Regions from separate parts of the Halomonas sp. HG01 genome, predicted to be linked through region 2. Evidence: riboswitches for the same ligand, from Rfam matches in the RefSeq annotation. Region 2 holds a riboswitch; the other holds the start of a gene.

Region 1 (3,161 bases), 1.5 Mb from region 2:
TCTTGGCGGAACTTCTCGGCCTGCTCCTCCATGCCCTTCATCACAGCGTCCTGGTCGCCGTCGAGGCCCTTGTCCTTGGCGTAGTCGCGGACCTCCTGGCTGATCTTCATCGAGCAGAACTTGGGCCCGCACATGGAGCAGAAGTGCGCCACCTTGGCCGAGTCCTTGGGCAGGGTCTCGTCGTGGTATTCCCGGGCGGTGTCCGGGTCGAGGCCCAGGTTGAACTGGTCCTCCCAGCGGAACTCGAAGCGCGCCTTCGACAGGGCATTGTCACGGCGCTGGGCGGCCGGGTGATCCTTCGCGAGATCAGCAGCATGCGCGGCGATCTTGTAGGTGATGATGCCGGTCTTGACGTCGTCCTTGTTGGGCAGGCCCAGGTGCTCCTTGGGCGTCACGTAGCAGAGCATGGCGCAGCCGTACCAGCCGATCATCGCCGCCCCGATGCCGGAGGTGATGTGGTCGTAGCCCGGCGCGATATCGGTGGTCAGCGGCCCGAGGGTGTAGAAGGGCGCCTCGTCGCACTCGCGGAGCTGCTTGTCCATGTTCTCCTTGATCAGGTGCATGGGCACGTGGCCGGGGCCCTCGATCATCACCTGGACGTCGTGCTCCCAGGCGATGCGGGTCAGCTCGCCGAGTGTCTCGAGCTCGGCGAACTGGGCCTCGTCGTTGGCGTCGGCCACCGAGCCCGGGCGCAGGCCGTCGCCCAGCGAGAAGGCGACGTCGTAGCGCTTGCAGATCTCGCAGATCTCCTCGAAGTGCTCGTAGAGGAAGCTCTCGCGGTGGTGGTAGAGGCACCACTTGGCCATGATCGAGCCGCCGCGGGAGACGATGCCGGTGGTGCGTCTGGCGGTGAGCGGCACGTAGCGCAGCAGCACGCCGGCGTGGATGGTGAAGTAGTCGACGCCTTGCTCGGCCTGCTCGATCAGGGTGTCGCGGAACACCTCCCAGGTCAGGTCCTCGGCCACGCCGTTGACCTTCTCCAGCGCCTGGTAGATCGGCACGGTGCCGATCGGCACCGGGGCGTTGCGGATGATCCACTCGCGGGTCTCGTGGATGTTCTCCCCGGTGGACAGGTCCATGATGGTGTCGGCGCCCCAGCGGATGCCCCAGGTCATCTTGTCGACCTCGTCCTCGATGGACGAGGTGACCGCCGAGTTGCCGAGGTTGCCGTTGATCTTCACCAGGAAGTTGCGGCCGATGATCATCGGCTCGGATTCCGGGTGGTTGATGTTGTTGGGGATGATGGCGCGACCCGCGGCCACCTCGTCGCGCACGAACTCAGGCGTGATCTCCTCGGGCAGGCGGGCGCCGAAGGCCTCGCCCGGATGCTGGTGGCCGAGGAGGCGCTCGACCTCCTCGCTGCCCATCGTCTGACGCTTCTGGTTTTCCCGAATGGCGATGAATTCCATCTCGGGGGTGATGATGCCCTGGCGCGCATAGTGCAGCTGGGTGACGTTCTTCCCTTCCTTGGCCCGGCGGGGCGTGCGGGTCAGCTCGAAGCGCAGCGGGGCGAGCATGGGATCGTTGGCGCGGCGGCGGCCGTACTCGGAGGTCGGCCCGTCGAGGAACTCGGTGTCGTCGCGGGCCTCGATCCAGGCGCGGCGCAGCTCGGGCAGGCCGCGGCGCAGGTCGATGGTGGCCTCGGGGTCGGTGTAGGGGCCGGAAGTGTCGTAGACCAGCAGCGGTGGGTTTTCTTCATCTGCGCCGGAGGTGCGGGTCGGCGACAGGCCGATCTCGCGGAAGGGCACGCGGATATCGGGCCGCGAGCCTTCGACGAAGACCTTGCGCGAGCCGGGCAGCGGGGCCACGGCGGCCTCGTCGACGCGGGCGCTCTCGTTGAGGAAATGGGTGGTCTTGCTCATGGTCGTGCTCCCTTGGCTTGAGTGGTTCGTCAGGGAGGACCGTCGGGGAGGACAGGGGCGGCCGGCGCCGAGGCGCCGCCGCGTGTCGCTTGATCCCTACGCTGGTCCTAGCCAGTTCAGGTTCAACGGGATCCATGCTTGGGCGCCTCGCGCCGCATGATCTCAGCCGTCTTCAACGGCACCCCGTCAAGCGTGGTGTGCCCGCTGTGGTGGCGGGCCTTATTGCATCATGTTGTCTGTTTGGTCCGGGCTCGCCGCAGAGCCGGGGAAGGCCGAAGAGGAGGTCCTACGCCAGGGATGGCGTCGGTAGCGTACAGGGAAGTATTCACAGCGCCTCCTCTGAGGCCTTCCCCGGCGATTCCTGTCTCAACGGCCAGCTTGCCGCTAAATCAGTCCGCGCGATCCAGGCCCATCTGCCAGAAGTCGATCTCCAGCCGGGTGGCGTCGCGGAACAGTCGCGCCAGCTGGTCGAAGCGCGCCGGCGTCACCTCACTGAGCCGCGCGTCCAGCCAGGCGATCTCGGCGTGCATCGCCTGCTGGAACTCGTCGCCCCGATACATGGCGATCCAGGCGTCATAGGGGTTGGCGTCGCCGCGCACGGTGAACGGCTGCGCCTCGAGCCAGTTGGCGATCTCGCCGTAGCCCACCAGGCAGGGGGCCAGCGCCACGCGCAGGTCGAGCAGGTCGCCGCGGCTGCCGGCGTCGAGCACGAAGCGGGTGTAGGCCAGGGTGGCGCGGGCCTCGGGCAGCGCCGCCAGGTCGTCTTCGGTGATGCCCCAGTCGCGGCAGAAGCCGCGGTGCAGGTCCAGCTCGACGTCGAGGATGGTCTTCAGGCCGTCGAAGGCCTGGCGCAGCTCGTCCAGGTCGCGGCTCTTGTAGGCGGCCAGGGCGTAGGCGCGGGCGAAGTGGATCAGGAACAGGTAGTCCTGCTGCAGGTAGTGGCGGAAGGCGTCCGCCTCGAGCGTGCCGGCGCCCAGGGCGCGGACGAAGTCGTGCTCGGTGTAGGCGCGCCAGTCGGCCTGGCAGGCGGCGGTGAGATCACTGAAGCGACGGCCCATCTTGCCTCCGATTCCGATGAGAGCGGATGCCGTAGGGTGCGCACGGGCGTAGCGGAGGCGGTGAGGGAGAGCCGGGGCACAAGGAGGGCGCGCCGGCCCGCCGCCTGATTCCCTACGCCGGTTCACGTGCGGCGCGTGCCACACCCACCCGGATCAGGTTCCACGGGACCAGCGCTGGGCTCTGTCTCGAACGTGTCGAGCACGAACCTGCGCCATCTCAGCCGGTTCCACCGGCACCCCG
Region 2 (3,161 bases):
TGGCCTGGGCTCGGAAGCCAATGATCCGACGGCCTCCGTCATGGCCTTCCAGCTGCAGGACTTCTACACGTACCGGTACCACAACCTCGACGACGAGGACGGAAACCGCATGCAGTTCCGCGCCGCCATTCCGTTCTCGCTGGGCGACTCCAGCAACATCTTCCGGCTCACCGCGCCTTACGTGGCCGACTCGCCGAATGACTCGAGCGGCTGGTCCGACATGACACTCTTCGACCTGGTGACCTTCGACCGGTCATGGGGGCGATTCGGCGTGGGTGCGGTAGCGCTGTTGCCGACCGGGGAAGACGGCCTGAGCGCCGAGAAATGGGGCCTCGGTCCCGCCGTGGGCTTCGTGGCCAGCCAACCCTGGGGGATATGGGGGCTGTTCAACCAGAACGTGTTCACGGTGGCGGGAGACGACGACTACCGCGACGTGAATATCTCGATCGTGCAGCCGATCGTGAACTACAGCCTCGGGAATGGCTGGTCGGCGGGGGCCTCCGACATGTCGATCACCTATGACTGGGAGCAGCATGATTGGGTGAGCCTGCCCCTGGGCGTTGCGCTCAACAAGCTGGTGAGGATTCAGGAGTATCCGGTGCAGTTCACGGCCAGCTATGAGCACAACTTCTACGACGAGGGGGTGAGCGCCTCGGACACCCTCAACCTCACCGCGAAGCTGCTGTTGCCTTGAACGGCAGCGGTGAGTAGGGGGCCGCTGGTCGCCTCCGAAGCGCTAAAGATCAATGACGTCTCAGGCGATCCTGGCCCCTTCCATGGAAGCTTCTGCCTCCTCCTGAGGCCCCGCTCCGGTATCGCCTAGGGGCGGATATGGGCCATCTCCAGCAGCTCGCTCAGCGGTTCCAGCTGGCCCACGTGCAGCACCAGCACGCACTCGCCGGGTTCGTCGGCGGCGGGGCGAACGATGGCGAATTCGCCTTCCTCCAGATGGAATTCGTGGATCTCGCGGCTGCCCTCGGGCGTATTGCAGCGGATCGAGCGGTAGGCCTCGTCCTCGCCGTAGGTCAGGCGGTGATAGACCTTGAAGAAGGTATAGAGCGACAGGCCGCGGGGAAACGCCGGCCAGCGGGCCGGGTTGTCTCGAGTCTCTGAGTCGACCTCGAGGCCGTCGGCCTCGGCGCCGGCGATGGCACTGGCCAGCGGCTCGGCGAGCAGGCTGTCGGCCTCGCCCGGCAGCGGGGCGAGACGGTCCAGCGCCTGCTGGTAGCGCTCGGCGATCGCACGCAGGTCGGCCGTCTTGCCCAGCGCATGGTCGCCATGTCGCAGGTCTTCGGGGGCGCAGCCGCCGTTCTCCCAGCCGTGGATCACCCTGAGCGTCAGTCGCCCTTCGCGCATCGGCGCCTCCAGCAGCGCCTGGAGGGCGATGCGCAGGTGCAGCTGGCGCTCGGGGACGCCGTTGTCGAAGGCGGCGTAGGGCTCGGCGAAGATCCGGTGCAGGCAACCGGGGGCGTGTTCCTTGGCTTCGGTAAACGGCATGGCGGGGTCCGGGCTGGTTGTTCGAATGGCGGGAAGGATGTGTCATGCTGGCGTGGCAATCCGGATATCGGCCATTTTGGCCCTGTCTTGAGGATCGCCACTACTAATCCATTCACTGTCGCCAGGGGAGTCTCGCCGGCATCGGCGGGGCTGAGAGAGCGTGCGTCGCTGACCCTGGAACCTGATCCGGTTCACACCGGCGGAGGAAGTGCGACATGCCTTATCTGACGTCAGCCGTGCTTGGCGCGGCGCTTTTGTGTTTCACCGTTCTGGGCCTGCGTGCCCGCCGGGCCGACGGCCCGCTCGACGACTACGTTACCGCCCGCAACTCCCAGTCGGCCCCGACCCTGGGGCTCTCCTTCCTGGCCTCCGGCATGGGGGCCTGGATCCTCTTCGCGCCGCCCGAGATCGGCGCCTTCGTCGGCCCGCTGGGTCTGGCCGGCTATGCCATCGGCTCGGCGCTGCCGTTCATCGTGCTCGGCGCCTTCGGCCCGGCCATCCGCCGTCGCCTGCCGGAGGGGCGCAGCATCGGCGAGTACGCCGAGGCCTGTTTCGGCGCCGGCATCCGCCGCTGGGTGGCGCTGGTCTCGGTGCTGTACATGGGCTGCTTCCTGGCCGCCGAGCTGACCGCCATCGGCGCCATCACCGGGCTGCTGTCGGACGTCCCGGTGGCGCTGGTGGTGGTCGGCGTGGCGGTGGCGACCCTGCTCTACACCGCGCTGGGCGGGCTGCGTGCGAGCCTGGCCACCGACCGCTGGCAGGCCTGGCTGCTGCTGGCCCTGCTGGGGGTGGTGGGCGGCGTGGCGCTGGCCCGGTTGCCCGAGCTGCCGGCCGAGGCCGCGCTGCCGTCGATCCCCGCCGCGGATGCCCTGTCCGTGGCGCTGACGCTGGTGATCGCGGTGACCGCGGCCAACCTCTTCCATCAGGGCTACTGGCAGCGGGTGTGGGCGGCCCGGGACGACCGGGCGCTGGGGCGCGGCGCCTGGCTGGGCGGCGGCATCACCGTGCTGGTGGTGGCGGTGGTCGGCGGCCTCGGCATGCTGGCCGCCATGGCGGGCGTGTCGCTGGGCGAGCCGCCGATCCCGTTCTTCGCGCTGCTCGCCGAGGCGCCGGGCTGGCTGGCGCTGCCGGCGCTGGTGCTGGCGGTGACCCTGGTGGCCTCCAGCGTCGATACCCTGCAGAACGGCATCGCCTCGCTGGTGGTGGCCGGCAGCGGCCGTCGCGGCCTGTCGCTCAGGGCGGCGCGGTGGGTCACCGTGGCGCTGATGGTGCCGGTGGTGGCGATCGCCCTGCAGGGGCTCTCGGTGCTGCGACTGTTCCTGATCGCCGATCTGCTGTGCGCGGCCATCGTGGTGCCGGTGCTGCTGGGGCTGTGGGCGCGGATGAGCGCCATGGCGGCGCTGGCCGGCGGTCTCGCCGGGCTGGCGGGCGCGGTGCTGCCGGGGTGGGTCGCCTCGGGCAGTGCCCTCGATGGCCTGCTGGCGGCGAGCTTTCCCGACGGGGTGCCGACCCTGCCGCCCTTCCTCGGTGCGCTTCTGGCCTCCAGCGCGGTGGCGCTGCTGGTGGCCTGGTGGCGCCCGGCCGCGGTGCGGCGTACGGCCTGAACGGTTGCCAGGCCGGCGGATGACGGCCACCCTCTGAAGGTCATCCCGACCTGACGGAGG

The links. A riboswitch is a leader RNA that binds a small molecule or an ion and turns the genes downstream of it on or off. The one in region 2 is predicted to bind thiamine pyrophosphate.
Region 1: linked by a shared signal. The riboswitch ahead of thiC (phosphomethylpyrimidine synthase ThiC) and the one ahead of UN84_RS01720 (sodium:solute symporter) in region 2 are both predicted to bind thiamine pyrophosphate.

What each region holds. Positions count from the first base shown of each region.
Region 1 is NZ_CP022134.1:2,564,176-2,567,336, reverse strand. Features, by position in the region: gene thiC (phosphomethylpyrimidine synthase ThiC) at 1-1,862, opposite strand, end outside; TPP riboswitch at 1,939-2,058, opposite strand; gene tenA (thiaminase II) at 2,252-2,920, opposite strand.
Region 2 is NZ_CP022134.1:370,563-373,723, forward strand. Features, by position in the region: gene UN84_RS01710 (hypothetical protein) at 1-694, shown strand, start outside; gene UN84_RS01715 (hypothetical protein) at 820-1,497, opposite strand; TPP riboswitch at 1,611-1,723, shown strand; gene UN84_RS01720 (sodium:solute symporter) at 1,713-3,101, shown strand.